3 regions of the Streptomyces sp. 4F14 genome follow, and region 1 is predicted to be linked to each of the others. Evidence: riboswitches for the same ligand, from Rfam matches in the RefSeq annotation. Region 1 holds a riboswitch; each other region holds the start of a gene.

The links. A riboswitch is a leader RNA that binds a small molecule or an ion and turns the genes downstream of it on or off. The one in region 1 is predicted to bind cobalamin.
Region 2: another riboswitch for cobalamin. It lies ahead of metE (5-methyltetrahydropteroyltriglutamate--homocysteine S-methyltransferase); the one in region 1 lies ahead of ACLZOT_RS46165 (cobalamin biosynthesis protein).
Region 3: another riboswitch for cobalamin. It lies ahead of ACLZOT_RS09940 (ribonucleoside-diphosphate reductase subunit alpha); the one in region 1 lies ahead of ACLZOT_RS46165 (cobalamin biosynthesis protein).

What each region holds. Positions count from the first base shown of each region.
Region 1 is NZ_JBLRVY010000045.1:12,678-18,429, reverse strand. Features, by position in the region: gene ACLZOT_RS46185 (alpha/beta hydrolase) at 1-201, opposite strand, end outside; gene ACLZOT_RS46180 (class II aldolase/adducin family protein) at 319-987, opposite strand; gene ACLZOT_RS46175 (anion permease) at 1,117-2,343, shown strand; gene ACLZOT_RS46170 (hypothetical protein) at 2,364-2,585, shown strand; cobalamin riboswitch at 2,699-2,842, shown strand; gene ACLZOT_RS46165 (cobalamin biosynthesis protein) at 2,942-3,898, shown strand; gene ACLZOT_RS46160 (cobyric acid synthase) at 3,895-5,403, shown strand; gene cobN (cobaltochelatase subunit CobN) at 5,400-5,752, shown strand, end outside.
Region 2 is NZ_JBLRVY010000013.1:196,244-201,995, reverse strand. Features, by position in the region: gene ACLZOT_RS23800 (purine-cytosine permease family protein) at 1-681, opposite strand, end outside; gene metE (5-methyltetrahydropteroyltriglutamate--homocysteine S-methyltransferase) at 849-3,140, opposite strand; cobalamin riboswitch at 3,283-3,499, opposite strand; gene ACLZOT_RS23790 (MFS transporter) at 3,668-5,170, shown strand; gene ACLZOT_RS23785 (ABC transporter permease) at 5,543-5,752, shown strand, end outside.
Region 3 is NZ_JBLRVY010000005.1:106,682-112,433, reverse strand. Features, by position in the region: gene ACLZOT_RS09955 (GntR family transcriptional regulator) at 1-510, shown strand, start outside; gene ACLZOT_RS09950 (DUF3311 domain-containing protein) at 637-894, shown strand; gene mctP (monocarboxylate uptake permease MctP) at 891-2,504, shown strand; cobalamin riboswitch at 2,772-2,910, shown strand; gene ACLZOT_RS09940 (ribonucleoside-diphosphate reductase subunit alpha) at 3,043-5,403, shown strand; gene ACLZOT_RS09935 (ribonucleotide-diphosphate reductase subunit beta) at 5,403-5,752, shown strand, end outside.

The DNA.
Region 1 (5,752 bases):
TCTGAGGGCGGCGAGGTGGCGGGTGAGGGTGAGCCGGCCCGGCGCGGTGGCGTGGACCGTGAGTCTCGGTTCCGTCGGCAGGGGGCGGCCGGGCGGGGCCTTCAACGCCGTGTCGCTCACCACCCGGCCCGCGGCGACGCTCGCCGCGCCGGCGGCCACTGCTGCGGAGACGGCGAGGGCCGTCGCTTTGACTGGGCGCACGCGTCCAGTGTCCGGGTGACGGGCGGGGGCGGCCAGTGGACGTACCCCGTCCCGGGCCGCGCGCCCGGCTCTCAGGCCGCCGCAGGCCGCGCCCCCGGCCCGGCCCCGCCCCGCCCCTCAGGCCGTCCCCTGTCCGTACCCCCTCAGCTTGTCCCCCGCTTCCCTCACCTGGTCCAAGGTCAGCAGGCTCGGTGTGTGGCCCGGTACCGAGGCCGCCGTCAGCCAGAGGCGGCACATCCATTCGAGCTGGGCCGTGTCGGTGAAGGCGCGGTCGAGGGTGGGGGCGTACGCGAGGGTGCCGTGGTTGCGCAGGAGGCAGGCGGTGCGGTCCTGGAGGGCGGTGAGGATGTGGTCGGCGAGTTCCTGGGTGCCGTACGTCGCGTAGGGGGCGACGCGGACCGGGCCGCCGAGGGCGCCGGTCATGTAGTGGATCGCCGGGAGTTCGGGGACGAGGGTGGAGACGGCCGTGGCGTGGACGGCGTGGGTGTGGACGACGGCTCCGGCGCCGGTCGCGCGGTAGACGGTGAGGTGCATGGGGAGTTCGCTGGTCGGTCTCAGGGTGCCGATGACCTGGTTGCCGTCGAGGTCGACACCGGTGACGTCCCCGGGCCCCAGCCGGTCGTACGGGACGCCTGTCGGGGTGACGAGGACCACGTCGTCGAGGCGTACCGAGACGTTTCCGGAGGTGCCCACCACGAGTCCGTCGGTGACCGTGCGGCGGGCCGTCGCGACCAGGGACTCCCATGCCGCGGCCTCTTCGGGACGCGGGCGCCTGTGCTCAGCCATGCGGGTGATCCTGCCAGGTGGGGGACTCATGCCCACAGTGACACCGCGATGCCCTGTCCAGTTCACCTTCCGTTCATCCAGGTTACCTACCTTCAACCAGCCGATTACTTCGAACGATTGCCTGGGTAAATGGAAAACTTCTCGCTGATCCTCGCGATAGTGGTGGTCACCGCTCTCGCGTTCGATTTCACGAACGGTTTCCACGACACCGCCAACGCGATGGCCACGACCATCTCGACCGGCGCACTGAGGCCCAAGGTGGCGGTGGCCATGTCCGCCGCGCTGAACCTTGTGGGGGCGTTTCTCTCCGTGGAGGTCGCGAACACGATCTCCAAGGGACTCGTAGACGAAAGCGGTATACGACCCGAGGTGATCTTCGCGGCGCTGGTCGGCGCGATCCTCTGGAACCTGCTGACCTGGCTGGTCGGCCTGCCCTCCAGCTCCTCGCACGCCCTGATGGGCGGCCTCATCGGCGCGACGCTGGCCTCGGCCGGCACGGGCGCGGTGCACGGCGACGTGCTGGTCACGAAGGTGCTGATCCCCGCGGTCGCCGCACCGATCGTCGCCGGGCTCGCCGCGATGCTGGCGACGCGGCTGTCGTACACCCTGGCGAAGAAGGCCGACGGGAAGGCCGCCGAGAAGGGCTACCGGTTCGGGCAGATCGCCTCCGCCGGGCTCGTCTCGCTGGCGCACGGCACGAACGACGCGCAGAAGACGATGGGCATCATCACGCTGGCGCTCGTCGCGGGCGGCTCGCTCGCGCCCGACTCGGACCCGCCCACCTGGGTCATCCTCTCCGCCGGTCTCGCGATCGCGCTGGGCACGTACCTGGGCGGCTGGCGCATCATCCGCACGATGGGCAAGGGCCTCACCGACCTCCAGCCCCAGCAGGGCTTCGCGGCGCAGACGTCCGCCGCGACGGTCATCCTCGCCTCCTCCCACCTGGGCTTCTCCCTCTCCACCACGCACGCGGTCTCCGGGTCCGTGATGGGCGCGGGCCTCGGCCGCAAGGGCGGGGTCGTGCGCTGGTCGACGGCCACGCGGATGTTCGTCGCGTGGGGTCTGACCCTGCCGGCCGCCGCGCTGGTCGGGGCGCTCGCGGAGTCGGTCACCGACCTCGGCGACTGGGGCACGGCCGTCGTCGCGGTGTTCCTCGTCGTCTCCAGCGCGGCGATCTGGAAGATCTCGCGGCGTGAGGTCATCGACCACACCAACGTCAACGACACGGACGACGCCCCCGCCGCGACGCCCGGCGCCGACAGCGCCGACAGCTCCGACATCAAGGTCGTCATCCCCGCCCCGGCGACCGCCGGCGCCACCACCGACCCGGCCGCTCCCCCGGCCGCGACCGTCTGACCCCGAAGGACACCGCAACCATGAAGATCGACTGGTCCGCACTCGGCTCCGTCTTCGGTGTCAGCCTCGTGGTCACCATCGGGCTCGTGACCCTCTTCACGCTCGGCGTGATGGGCCTCTCCCGCCACGAGCGCGCCCAGGCCGACGGCGGCTCGGCGGCGCTCGCGGTGACGGGGGCGTACGCGTGCTTCGCGGCGTGCCTGGGGGCCGTGGCGTACGGCATCAGCCTGATCGTCGCCTGAGCGCCCTGAGAACCGGCAGCAAGCGTTTCCACAACCCCGTACGGCACCCGCTGTACGGGGTTTCGTGTGGGGTTCTGCACACTCCGCTCTCGCAGGTCAACAGTGAGTTGACGGCTCTTCGAGGCCCGTGGTGGACTGCCAGGGCCATGTACGGCGGCTCAGGAGGAAGACCGGTGCGAATCCGGCGCGGTCCCGCCACTGTGACCGGGGTAGTCATCCCCGGGAGCCAGGAACTCCCACCGCCGGTCTCGTCGAACCAGGGCGTGGACACCCTGAGTGAGGACATATCGCCATGCTCGGCCGCCGTTTGAGGTACCGACCCCGACGCCTGCCCGTCCCCACGGCCGCCTGAGCCGATGGGTGCCGATCGCATCCACGCGTACGGCGCCGCCGCCGGACTCCTCGGTGACCTGCTGCTCGGCGATCCCCGCCGGGGGCATCCGGTCGCCGCGTTCGGGCGTGCCGCGGCCGCCGTGGAGAAGGCCCTGTGGCGCGACCACCGCGGGTGGGGCGCGCTGCACACCGCCGTCTGCGCGGGCGGCGCCGTCGCCCTCGGGGCCGCCATGAGCGCCGGTGTACGCCGCTCCCCCGCCGCCTCTCTCGCCCTGACCGGCGTCGCCACCTGGGCGGTCGTCGGCGGCACCTCCCTCGCGCGCGAGGCCCGGCACATCGGGCGGGCGCTGGAGGCCGGGGACGTCGAGGCGGCCCGGGACCGGCTGCCGCACCTGTGCGGGCGCGATCCGCAGGCGCTGGACGCGGACGGGATCGCGCGGGCAGTGGTGGAGTCGGTCGCCGAGAACACGTCCGACGCCGTCGTGGGCGCGCTCGTGTGGGGGGCCGTCGGCGGGGTGCCGGGGCTGCTCGGGTTCCGGGCCGTCAACACGCTCGACGCGATGGTGGGGCACCGGTCGCCGCGCCATCTGCGGTACGGGTGGGCGTCCGCGCGGCTCGACGACGTCGCCGGGTGGCCTGGGGCGCGGCTGACCGCCGTCCTCGCGTGTGTCGCCGGGGACGATCCCCGGGGGGCCGTGCGGGCCTGGCGGACCGACGCCGTGAAGCATCCCAGCCCCAACGCCGGGCCGGTGGAAGCCTCGTTCGCGGGGGCGCTGGGGGTGCGGATGGGCGGGACGTTGTCGTACGCCGGGCGGATCGAGCATCGGCCCGTGCTCAACGGGGGTGGGCGCGGGGTCGTCGTCGGGGACATCGAGCGGGCGGTACGGCTGTCTCGGCGGGTGAGTTGGCTGGCGCTCGGGGCGACGGTCGCCGGGCGGGTGTTGGGCGGACGGTTGCTGAAAAAGGGAGTCGGCGTATGAGCGGCGGGCTGCTGGTCGCCGGGACCACCTCAGACGCCGGGAAGAGTGTCGTCACCGCCGGGATCTGCCGGTGGCTCGTACGGCAGGGCGTCAAGGTCGCGCCGTTCAAGGCGCAGAACATGTCCCTCAACTCCTTCGTGACCCGCGAGGGTGCCGAGATCGGGCGGGCGCAGGCCATGCAGGCGCAGGCGTGCCGGATCGAGCCGACCGCGCTGATGAACCCCGTGCTGCTGAAGCCCGGCGGGGAGCGCAGCAGTCAGGTCGTGCTGATGGGAAAGCCCGTCGGCGAGATGGACGCGCGCCGCTATCACGGGGGCCGGCAGGAGCAGTTGCTCGGGACGGTCCTCGACTGTCTCGCCGAACTCCGGTCCACGCACGACGCGGTGATCTGCGAGGGCGCCGGATCGCCCGCCGAGATCAACCTCCGGCGCACCGACATCGTCAACATGGGTATCGCCCGCAACGCCGGGCTGCCGGTGCTGGTCGTCGGGGACATCGACCGGGGCGGCGTCTTCGCCTCCTTCTTCGGGACGGTCGCGCTGCTCTCGCCGGAGGACCAGGCGCTGGTCGCCGGGTTCCTGGTGAACAAGTTCCGCGGCGATGTGTCGCTGCTGGAACCGGGGTTGGAGATGCTGCGCGGGCTGACCGGGCGGCCGTCGTACGGGGTGCTGCCGTTCCGGCCGGGTCTCGGGATCGACGAGGAGGACGGCATGGCGGTGTCCCTGCGGGGCGCCGTACGGGAGTCCTCGCTCGCGCCGCCGGTCGGGGACGAGATCCTCCGGGTCGCGGTGTGCGCCGTGCCGTTGATGTCGAACTTCACGGACGTGGACGCGCTGGCCGCCGAACCCGGCGTGGTGGTGCGGTTCGTGGACCGGCCGGAGGAACTCGCCGACGCGGACCTGGTCGTCGTCCCGGGAACTCGGGGGACGGTGAAGGCACTTGAGTGGCTTCGCGAGCGGGGGTTGGCAACCGCCTTGCTGCGGAGGGCTGTTGACGGGAAGCCGATCCTCGGGATCTGCGGTGGCTTCCAGTTGCTCGGCGAGCGCATCGAGGACGACGTCGAGTCGCGTGCCGGGGTCGTCGACGGGCTCGGACTGCTGCCGGTGCGGGTGCGGTTCGCCCGCGAGAAGACCTTGACCCGGCCGGTGGGCGAGGCCCTCGGGGAGCGGGTCGAGGGGTACGAGATCCATCACGGGGTCGCCTCCGTAGCGGGGGGTGAACCCTTCTTGGACGGCTGCCGAGTTGGCGCCGTCTGGGGTACGCACTGGCACGGTTCGCTGGAGTCGGACGGGTTCCGGCGGGCGTTCCTGCGCGAGGTGGCCGCCGCCGCGGGCCGCCGCTTCGTGCCCGCCGCCGACACCTCGTTCGCCGCGCTGAGAGAGCAACAGCTCGATCTGCTCGGCGACTTGATCGAACAGCACGCGGACACCGACGCGCTCTGGCGGCTCATCGAGTCGGGAGCGCCGCAAGGACTGCCCTTCATCCCCCCAGGAGCGCCCGCATGAGCACGGTCTTGCTGTTGTCGACGGCCGACACCGATCTGCTGGCGGCCCGCGCCTCCGGCGCCCCGTACCGGATCGGGAACCCGACCCGGGTGGACGTCGCCGGGGAGCTTCCGGCGCTGATCGAGGGCGCCGACATCGCTGTCGTGCGGCTCCTCGGCGGCAAGCGCGCCTGGGAGGACGGGCTCGCGGCGCTCAGGTCGGCGGGGATTCCCACCGTGTTGCTGGGCGGCGAGACCGTGCCGGACGCGGAGCTGATGGCCGAGTCGTCGGTGCCGGCCGGGGTCGTGGCGGAGGCGCTGCGCTACCTCGTCGAGGGCGGTTCGGCGAACCTCGTCGAACTCTCCCGGTT
Region 2 (5,752 bases), on a different contig from region 1:
GGCCCCGAGGAGCACGGACGCGGTGTTGATGCCGCCCTCCCCGTCCGTACCGGCGTAGTTGAGGAACTTGTCGACCGTGCCGGGGTCGGTGGCGACGAGGTAGACCAGCGGCCCCACCATCAGCAGCAGCCAGATCGGCGTCGTCCACACCTGGAGCTTGCTCAGCGCCTTCATGCCGTAGATCACGAGCGGGATCACCATCAGCGTGGAGACCAGGTAGCCGAGCCACAGGGGGAGTCCGAGGCCCAGCTTCAGCCCCTGGGCCATGATCGACCCTTCGAGCGCGAAGAAGATGAACGTGAAGCTCGCGAAGATGACGCTCGTCAGCACCGAGCCGTAGTAGCCGAAGCCGGAACCCCGGGTGATCAGGTCGAGGTCGATGTTGTAGCGGGCGCCGTAGTACGCGAGCGGGAACCCGGTGACGAAGATGACCACGGCGGCGACGGCGATCGCCACGAGCGCGTTGCCGGTGCCGTGCGCGAGGCCGATGCCGGCGCCGATCGAGAAGTCCGCCATGTAGGCGATGCCGCCCAGCGCGGTCGTGGCCACGACCATCGGGGTCCAGCGGCGGTAACTGCGGGGCGCGAAGCGGAGGGTGTAGTCCTCCAGGGTCTCCTTGGTGGCCTGGTCGGTACTTGGCGCTGGTGCGGTGCGTACGTCTGTCTGCGGCTCGACGCTCACTACGTCTCCTTGCGGCGGGGGTGGGGACGGTTGCCCCGCGAGACGGTTTGCGGGAGCACGGAGACGGTAGGCAGGGGGTGTTACCCCTAAATACTTCCTGTATGAAGGAGATGTTTCGCCGTACGACCGAAGGGACCCGGGAATCCCGGGTCCCTTCGGTCCATGCCTCAGTACAGCTCCGCCCTCACCCTCCTCGCCGCCGTCACCAGGTTCTCCAGCGACTCCCTCGTCTCCGGCCAGCCCCGTGTCTTGAGGCCGCAGTCGGGGTTCACCCACAGGCGGTCCGCCGGGATCGCCTTCAGGCCCGCCCGGAGCAGTTCGGCCGCCTCGTCGGCGCTGGGGACGCGCGGCGAGTGGATGTCGTAGACACCCGGCCCGGCCTCCCGCGGGTAGCCGTGTGCGGCCAGTTCACGGGCCACCTGCATGTGGGAGCGGGCCGCCTCCAGGCTGATGACGTCCGCGTCGAGGTCGTCGATCGCCTGGACGACGTCGCCGAACTCGGCGTAGCACATGTGGGTGTGGATCTGGGTCCGGGGGAGTACCCCGGAGGTGGCGAGGCGGAACGACTCCGTCGCCCAGGCCAGGTACGCCGCGTGGTCGGCGCTGCGCAGCGGCAGGGTCTCCCGGAGTGCGGGTTCGTCGACCTGGATCACCGAACTCCCGGCAGATTCGAGGTCGTTGACCTCGTCGCGGAGGGCAAGTGCCACTTGGCGCGCGGTGTCCCCGAGGGGCTGGTCGTCCCGTACGAACGACCACGCGAGCATCGTCACCGGCCCCGTCAGCATGCCCTTGACCGGGCGGGCGGTGAGGGACTGGGCGTACGAGGTCCAGCGGACCGTCATCGGCTCGGGCCGGGAGATGTCCCCGGCGAGGATCGGGGGCCGGACGTACCGGGTGCCGTAGGACTGGACCCAGCCGTGCTGGGTGGCGAGGTAGCCGGTGAGCTGTTCGGCGAAGTACTGGACCATGTCGTTGCGTTCGGGCTCGCCGTGCACCAGGACGTCGAGACCCGCCTTCTCCTGGAAGGCGATCACCTCCCGGATCTCGGCGGCCATCCGGTCCTCGTACCGGGCGGCCCCGATCCGCCCCGCCCTCAAGTCCGCCCGGGCGGACCGCAGTTCGCCGGTCTGCGGGAACGAGCCGATCGTGGTCGTCGGCAGCAGGGGCAGCCCGAGATGGGCGCGCTGCGCCAAGGCCCGTTCGGGGTACGGCTGTTCGCGGCGCGCGTCGGCCTCGGTGACCGCCGCGACGCGGGCCCGCACCGCGGGGTCGCGGGTGATCGGCGAGCCCGCGCGGGAGGCCAGGTCGGCGTGGTTGGCGGCGAGTTCGGCGGCGATGGCGCCGGTGCCCCGGGCGAGTCCGCGGGCCAGGGTGACGACCTCGGCGGTCTTCTGCCGGGCGAAGGCGAGCCAGCGCAGGATCTGCGGGTCGACGTCGCGTTCGAGGGCGGTGTCGAGGGGGACGTGCAGGAGGGAGCAGGAGGCGGCGACGTCGACGCGGTCGGCGAGTCCGAGGAGGGTGCCGAGGACGGTGAGGGACGCGGAGAGGTCGTTGACCCAGATGTTGCGGCCGTCGACGATGCCCGCGACGAGCCGCTTGCCGGGCAGTCCGCCCACGGAGGCGAGGTCCTCCAGGGTGCCGGGCCGCGTGAAGTCGAGGGCGAGCCCCTCGACGGGGGCCTTGGCCAGCACCGGCAGGGCCTCGCCGGGCCGGTCGAAGTAGGTCGCGACCAGCAGTTTCGGCCGGTCCCCGAGGGCGCCGAGGTCCCGGTAGGCGCGGGCGGCGGCGTTCAGCTCGGCCGGGGTGCGGTCCTGGACGAGGGCCGGCTCGTCGAGCTGTACCCACCCGGCGCCGGCCGCGCGCAGCTCGGCGAGGATCCGGGCGTACACCGGGAGGAGCCGGTCGAGGAGGGTGAGCGGCTCGAAGGCGGGGTCGACGCCGGGGGCGGGCTTGGCCAGCAGCAGGTAGGTGACCGGGCCGAGGAGCACCGGGCGGGCGGTGAGACCGAGAGCGAGGGCTTCCCTCAACTCGGCGACCTGCCGGGCGGGTTCGGCACGGAAGACCGTGTCCGGGCCCAACTCGGGGACCAGGTAGTGGTAGTTGGTGTCGAACCACTTCGTCATCTCCAGCGGCGGCGCGTCCTGCGTGCCGCGGGCCATGGCGAAGTAGCGGTCCAAGGGGTCTTCGACTGCCGCGTGGCGTACGGGGATCGCGCCGACCATGACGCTGGTGTCGAGGACATGGTCGTAGAGCGAGAAGCCCCCGGTCGGGACCTCGTCGAGGCCGGTTTCGGCGAGCTGCCGCCAGGTGGCGGCGCGCAGGTCGGCGGCGGTGGCGTGGAGGGCGTCGGCGGTGACGCGGCCCTTCCAGTAGCCCTCGACCGCCTTCTTCAGCTCCCGGTTCTCACCCTGGCGGGGGTAGCCGTACAGGGTTGCCGCGGCTGCGGACTTCGGTGTCACGGAGATCTCCTTCACGAGACGATTCCCTGAGGTCCCGGCGACGGGACGAGGGCGTGAAGGAGCGGACGACCGGACGGCAGCGCCGTACGGCCTTCTGTGCGCCGACCCACCCGCGAGGTCACCGGAACTCCGCACGCGAACACATCGCGTACGGGCAGTCGGCAGGTCTTCGGACTCGCGGGCACGCCTCCGGAGGAGGCACCTAGTGGCCGTCGCTTCCCAGGTCCGTGCGGACCCAGTGCGTATGACGGCGGTCGTTCCCGCTCACCGCTGCGGGGCAGTCCCGGATTCCCACCGGGTTCCCTCTTGCGACGCGGCCCGTCTGGCTGACGGGGCGAACCGGCTGCGGTGATCAGCGTACGGGGTGAAGCCGCTGTTGGGGGAGGTCGTTCGGGAAACCGGCTGGTATGTGACGGCGGTCTCTTTATCGAAACGGTTGAGTTTCGCTAGCCGGGTGTGTAGCGTTCCTGGAGTACGAAACCGTTTCGTTCGCGAGACGCCCGATCATCTCATCGGAGCAGGCCCCTATGTCACAGACCACCGAGACGCCGGACACGACGTCACTCACCAAGACAGCCGAGGAACCCGCGTCCCGTCACCGCTGGTGGGTCCTCGCGATGATCGGCATAGCCCAGCTGATGGTCACGCTGGACGCGACCATCGTGAACATCGCGATGCCGTCCGCCCAGGCCGACCTGGGCTTCTCCGACGGCGACCGCACCTGGATCGTCACCGCCTACTCCCTGGCCTTCGGCAGCCTCCTGCTGCTCGGCGGCCGGATCGCCGACCTCTTCGGCCGCAAGGTCGCCTTCCTGGTCGGCGTCGGCGGCTTCGCGGCGGCCTCCGCGCTGGCCGGCGCCGCCCAGAGCTTCGAGGTCCTCGTCGCCGGCCGCACCCTCCAGGGCGTCTTCGGCGCGCTGCTCGCACCGGCCGCGCTCTCCCTGCTGACCACGACGTTCACCGACGCCAAGGAACGCGCCCGCGCCTTCGGCATCTACGGCGCCATCGCCGGCTCCGGCGCGGCCGTCGGCCTGCTGCTCGGCGGGGTCCTCACCGAGTACCTCGACTGGCGCTGGACCCTCTACGTCAACCTCGCCCTCGCCGTGATCCCCCTGGTCGGCGGCTGGATCCTGCTCAAGCGCACCGCCCGCGAACCCGGCGCGAAGCTCGACATCCCCGGCACGATCCTCGTCACCACCGGCCTCTTCTCCGTCGTCTACGGCTTCTCGATGGCCGAGTCCCACGACTGGTCCTCGCCGCGCTCCTGGGGCTTCCTGACCATCGGCGCCGTCCTGCTCGCCGCGTTCACCTGGTGGCAGACCAAGGCGTCCCACCCGCTGCTCCCGCTGCGCGTCCTGCTCGACCGCGACCGCGGCGCCTCCTTCACCGTCATGCTGATCTCCAGCGCGGGCATGTTCGGCGTCTTCCTCTTCCTGACCTACTACCTCCAGCTCAGCCTGGGCTTCTCCGCCGTCAAGACCGGGCTCGCGTTCCTGCCGATGGTCGGCGCGCTGATGATCTCGGCGACCGTCGCGACCAGCTTCCTGGTCCCCCGGATCGGCCCGAAGACCATCGTCCCGCTCGGCATGGCCCTCGGCGCGCTCGGCCTGGTCTGGATGACGGGCCTGGACCTCGACAGCACGTACCTCACGCACGTCATGCCGCCGCTGATCGTCACCGGCTTCGGCATCGGCCTGGTCATGGCGCCCGCGATGTCCCTCGCCACCAGCGGGGTCGCCGCGCACGACGCCGGGGTCGCCTCGGCCGCCGTCAACACCATGCAGCAGATCGGCGGCTCCATCGGTACGGCCCTGCTCAACACCCTCGCGGCCAGCGCCGCGACCAACTACCTGGACGGCAGGTACGCGGGCGACAAGCTCGTCCAGGCGCACGCCGCGCTGGAGTCGTACTCCACCGCCTACTGGTGGTCGGCCGGGTTCTTCGCGGTCGGCGCCGTCATCACCCTGCTGATGTACCGCAGGGGCGTCCCGAAGGCCGACGAGAACGCGGCCCCCACGGTCCACATGTGAGCGGCATGTGGTGACCGCACCCTGAGCGGAGGGTGCGGGTGACGGACCCGGTGTCTGGGGAGACACCGGGTCCGTTCATGTGTGCGCAGGTGAGAGGCGGGCAAGAGTCCCCGCCTTTATTTGCGTCTGGACGCAAGAAGGTGCAGACTCGTCGCGTCGGGCCCGGTCACGGGCGCACTCGCATCGCGGAACGGAGGCGGCCATGGGCGCAGAACCTCCCAGTCCGAGCCGCCCCCAGGGCACTCGCTGACCCCCTTCTCTTCTTCACTCCCCACACTCCCCGTGCTCCCCGGGTGACCCTGCCCCGCTGTCGGCGTGCCGCCGCCGGACGGGGCGCCTCGCCGTGCGCAGAGTGTGGGCGGAGGCCCCGTGATGCTGATCCGCGCTGTCAAACGACCCCTGCTCTCCCGCTTCTCCTGGGTGGACGCCGCCGTCGCCGCCGCCGTCCTCGTGCTGCTCTACACCGTCCTGCGTGTCGGCCAGGGCACCACCGTCGCCTTCAACGCCCACTCCGACCTCCACGTCGACACCGACCCCGCCCGCCTCCCGTACGACGCGGCGCGCTCCCTGCTGCGGATGTTC
Region 3 (5,752 bases), on a different contig from region 1:
AAGCCGAAGGTGTCCCAGGCGCTCCAGCTCACCTCGTACACCGAGGACATGCACGCGCAGGGCCTGGAGCCGACCTCGCAGCTCATCGACATCGGGTACGTCACCGCGGACGACCGCCTCGCCGGGCTCCTCGACATCACGCCCGGCGGCCGGGTCCTGCGCATCGAGCGCCTGCGCATGGCGAACGGGGAGCCGATGGCCATAGAGACGGCCCACCTCAGCGCCAAGCGCTTCCCGGCCCTGCGCCGCTCCCTCGTCAAGTACACGTCCCTGTACACCGCCCTCGCCGAGGTGTACGACGTACGGCTCGCGGAGGCCGAGGAGACCATCGAGACGGCGCTCGCGACGCCGCGCGAGGCGGGGCTGCTCGGCACCGACGTGGGGCTGCCGATGCTCATGCTCTCCCGGCACTCCCTGGACCTGCGGGGGGAGCCCGTGGAGTGGGTGCGGTCGGTGTGGCGGGGGGACCGGTACAAGTTCGTGGCGCGGCTCAAGAGGCCGGTCGACTAGCAGCGGATCGACACAGCTTCAGGACGATCCCCCGGCAGGGCTTCCGCTGCGCTTATCCGTCACTTAGATTGCCTGCGCATTGCATTGGTGATCACTGGTGATCTCAGCGAGGGGACGGAGCCGCCCATGTCAGAGACCCCACCGAGGCCGGCGGATCCGGTGGTGACGCCTCTGCGCGTCGTCATCGGCCTCTGCCTGTTCGCCCCCTTCGTGGCGCTGCTGTGGGTCGGGTCGTACGCCGATGTGAACCCGCGGTTCATCGGCATCCCGTTCTTCTACTGGTACCAGATGCTGTGGGTGCTCATCTCGACCGCGCTCACCATGACCGCGTACAAGCTGTGGCGGCGTGACCAGCGCGCCCGCAAGGGGGGTGCGTCGAAGTGAACGGCGGTGTGAACGGCGTCGCGCTCGGCGTCTTCATCTTCTTCTTCCTCGCGGTCACCGTCATGGGCTTCCTCGCGGCACGCTGGCGCAAGGCCGAGAACGAGCACTCCCTCGACGAATGGGGGCTCGGCGGGCGGTCGTTCGGGACCTGGGTGACGTGGTTCCTGCTCGGCGGGGACCTGTACACGGCGTACACGTTCGTCGCGGTGCCGGCGGCCGTGTACGCGGCCGGGGCGGCCGGGTTCTTCGCCGTGCCGTACACGATCCTCGTGTACCCGCTGATCTTCACGTTCCTGCCCCGGCTGTGGTCGGTCTCGCACAAGCACGGGTACGTCACCACGTCCGACTTCGTGCGTGGGCGGTTCGGGTCCAAGGGGCTGTCCCTGGCGGTCGCGCTCACCGGGATCCTCGCGACGATGCCGTACATCGCGCTCCAGCTCGTCGGCATCCAGGCGGTGCTGGACGTCATGGGCGTCGGGGGCGGCGAGGACACGAACTGGTTCGTCAAGGACCTGCCGCTGCTGATCGCCTTCGGTGTGCTGGCCGCGTACACGTACTCCTCGGGGCTGCGGGCGCCGGCGCTGATCGCGTTCGTCAAGGACACGCTGATCTACATCGTGATCACCGTGGCGATCATCTACATCCCGATCAAGCTGGGCGGGTTCGACGACATCTTCGCCTCGGCGAGCGAGAAGTACACCGCTGCCAAGGCGGGCGGGCTCGTTCCGGCCGAGGCGGGCCAATGGACGTACGCCACGCTCGCGCTGGGCTCCGCGCTCGCCCTGTTCATGTACCCGCACTCGATCACCGCGACGCTCTCCTCCAAGAACCGTGAGGTGATCCGTCGCAACACCACGATCCTGCCGCTGTATTCCCTGATGCTCGGGCTGCTCGCGCTCCTCGGCTTCATGGCCATCGCCGCGAAGGTCGACACCCACGGCAACAACCAGCTGGCCATCCCCCAGCTGTTCGAGGACATGTTCCCCGACTGGTTCGCGGGCGTGGCGTTCGCGGCGATCGGTATCGGGGCCCTCGTCCCGGCAGCGATCATGTCCATCGCGGCGGCCAACCTCTTCACCCGGAACATCTACAAGGACTTCCTGAAGCCGGACGCCACGCCGGAGCAGGAGACGAAGATCTCCAAACTGGTCTCGCTCCTGGTGAAGGTCGGCGCCCTGGTCTTCGTCCTGACGATGGACAAGACCACCGCGATCAACTTCCAGCTCCTGGGCGGCATCTGGATCCTCCAGACCTTCCCGGCCCTCGTCGGCGGCCTCTTCACCCGCTGGTTCCACCGCTGGGCGCTGCTGGCCGGCTGGGCGGTCGGCATGGTCTACGGCACGATCGCCGCGTACGGCGTCGCCTCCCCCACCCAGAAACACTTCGGCGGCTCCAACGACAAGATCCCCGGCATCGGTGAGATGGGCTACATCGGCCTCACAGCCTTCGTCCTGAACGTGGCGGTGACGGTGGCCCTCACGTTCGTCCTACGCGCCGCCAAAGCCCCGGACGGGGTGGACGAGACGAGCCCGTCGGACTACACGGCGGACGCGGGCGACCCCGGGGTCCAGACGGAACTTCCCCCGGCGACTTCGGGAGCGGCCCACTAGCTCGACACTCCCTGCCGTCTGGCGGCTGCGGCACCACCGTGGTTGCTCGCGCAGTTCCCCGCGCCCCTGGAAGATGCGCTGCCGCGCACTTCCAGGGGCGCGGGGCTGTATCTGATAGCGGCTCCGCCGCGGGGCGCGAGCAACCACGACGCACCCGCAGACCGCCACCGACAGCACCCCCACCCCCTGCCCGGCATCACAGTTCCCACCCACAAGTTGACGCTCCGAAGCCGACGCGACACAACATCTGGGGGTGACCTGACAGCCCGGCACTAGATGTATGCTCATGCTCGCTGTCGCCGCAGGGGAATCCGGTGGGAATCCGGAACTGTCCCGCAACGGTGTACTTGTGCGTATACGCGCACGGGAGTCAGTCCGAGGACCTGTCGGCAGCAAGCGCCAGCCGTGCCAAGGGACGGCTCGGTGTGCCCTGACGTCCGGGCCTCGCGGAGTGGGCCGGGGACGCGTACGCGCTGTGCGTCCGTGCTGCCCCCTGCCCTCCCGCGAAGGCCCCTTGCCGAGCGAGGGAGAGCCTCACGTGACCATCGCGCCAGCCGAACCGGCTTCAGAGGTCCAGGCGGTCGAGACCGAGAACGACGGTCCCGGTACCGCGCTGCTGCGGACCCTGACGGAGCTGACCGCCGACCTGCCCGACGCGGACCCCGGCCGGGTCGCCGCCGCGGCTCTGCGGGGCCGTTCCGCGCGTGCGGACGAGGCCGAGCTGCGCGAGCTGGCCACGGAGGCCGCCGCGGGCCTGATCGCGGAGGACCCGGCGTACTCCCGCCTCGCGGCCCGCCTGCTGACGATCAGCATCCGCGCCGAGGCCGCCTCGCAGAGTGTGACGACGTTCACGGAGTCGATCTCCGTGGGCCACCGCGAGGGCCTGATCGCGGACCGCACGGCGGAGTTCGCGCGGATCCACGCCACGTACCTGGACGGCCTGATCGACCCGGCCGCCGACGACCGCTTCGGCTACTTCGGCCTGCGCACCCTGCACAGCCGGTACCTGCTGCGCCACCCGATCACCCGCAAGGTGATCGAGACGCCCCAGCACTTCCTGCTCCGGGTCGCCTCGGGCTTGGCCGAGGACGACACCGTCCGCGCCCTGGACGAGGTCTCCGCCCTGTACGGCCTGATGAGCCGCCTGGACTACCTCCCGTCCTCCCCCACGCTGTTCAACTCGGGCACCCGGCACCCCCAGATGTCGTCCTGCTACCTCCTGGACTCCCCCAAGGACGAGCTGGACTCGATCTACGACCGCTACCACCAGGTCGCCCGCCTCTCGAAGCACGCCGGCGGCATCGGCCTCTCGTACTCCCGCATCCGCTCCCGGGGTTCGCTGATCCGCGGCACGAACGGACACTCCAACGGCATCGTGCCGTTCCTGAAGACGCTGGACGCGAGTGTCGCGGCCGTGAACCAGGGCGGGCGGCGCAAGGGCGCGGCGGCGGTGTACCTGGAGACCTGGCACTCCGACATCGAGGAGTTCCTGGAGCTGCGGGACAACACGGGCGAGGACGCCCGCCGTACGCACAACCTGAACCTGGCGCACTGGATCCCGGACGAGTTCATGCGCCGCGTGAACGCCGACCAGGAGTGGTCGCTGTTCTCGCCCTCGGACGTGCCCGAGCTGGTCGACCTGTGGGGCGACGAGTTCGACGCGGCGTACCGCAAGGCCGAGGCCGAGGGGCTCGCCAAGAAGACGATCCCGGCGCGGGACCTGTACGGCCGGATGATGCGCACCCTCGCGCAGACCGGCAACGGCTGGATGACGTTCAAGGACGCCGCGAACCGTACGGCGAACCAGACCGCCGAGGCGGGCCACGTCGTCCACTCCTCCAACCTCTGCACGGAGATCCTGGAGGTCACCGACGACGGGGAGACGGCCGTCTGCAACCTGGGTTCGGTGAACCTGGGCGCGTTCGTCACCGGTTCGGACATCGACTGGGACCGGCTGGACGAGACCGTCCGCACCGCCGTGACCTTCCTCGACCGGGTCGTCGACATCAACTTCTACCCGACCGAGCAGGCGGGCCGCTCCAACTCGAAGTGGCGGCCGGTGGGCCTGGGCGCGATGGGCCTCCAGGACGTCTTCTTCAAGCTGCGGATCCCCTTCGACTCGGCCGAGGCCAAGGCGCTCTCCACCCGGATCGCCGAGCGGATCATGCTCGCCGCGTACGAGGCGTCCGCCGACCTCGCCGAGCGCTCCGGCCCCCTCCCCGCCTGGGAGAAGACCCGTACGGCCCGTGGCGTGCTGCACCCCGACCACTTCGGCGTCGAGTTCACCTGGCCGGAGCGGTGGGCGGCCCTGCGCGAGCGCATCGCGTCGACCGGGCTGCGCAACTCGCTGCTCCTCGCCATCGCGCCGACCGCGACCATCGCGTCCATCGCCGGTGTGTACGAGTGCATCGAGCCGCAGGTCTCCAACCTGTTCAAGCGCGAGACGCTGTCCGGCGAGTTCCTCCAGGTCAACTCGTACCTGGTGCAGGACCTCAAGGACCTCGGCGTGTGGGACGCCCGTACCCGTGAGGCGCTGCGCGAGGCCAACGGCTCGGTGCAGGACTTCGTCTGGATCCCGGAGGACGTCCGCGCGCTGTACCGCACGGCGTGGGAGATCCCGCAGCGCGGTCTGATCGACATGGCGGCGGCCCGTACGCCGTACCTCGACCAGGCGCAGTCCCTGAACCTGTTCCTGGAGACGCCGACCATCGGCAAGCTCTCCTCGATGTACGCGTACGCCTGGAAGTCCGGGCTGAAGACGACGTACTACCTGCGCTCGCGCCCGGCGACGAGGATCGCCCGCGCGGCCCAGGCTTCTGTCCCGGTGCAGGCCACCCCCGACCCCGACGCGGTCGCCTGCTCCCTCGAAAACCCCGAGTCCTGCGAGGCATGCCAGTAATGACCACCGAAGCCAAGAAGAACCTGCTCGACCCCGGCTTCGAGCTGACTCTCCGGCCCATGCGCTACCCGGACTTCTACGAGCGCTACCGGGACGCGATCAAGAACACGTGGACGGTCGAGGAGGTCGACCTCCACTCGGACGTCGCGGACCTCGCGAAGCTGTCGGCGGAGGAGCAGCACCTCATCGGGCGCCTGGTCGCGTTCTTCGCGACGGGTGACTCGATCGTCGCGAACAACCTCGTGCTGACGCTGTACAAGCACATCAACTCCCCCGAAGCGCGGCTCTACCTCTCGCGCCAGCTCTTCGAGGAGGCCGTGCACGTCCAGTTCTACCTGACGCTGCTCGA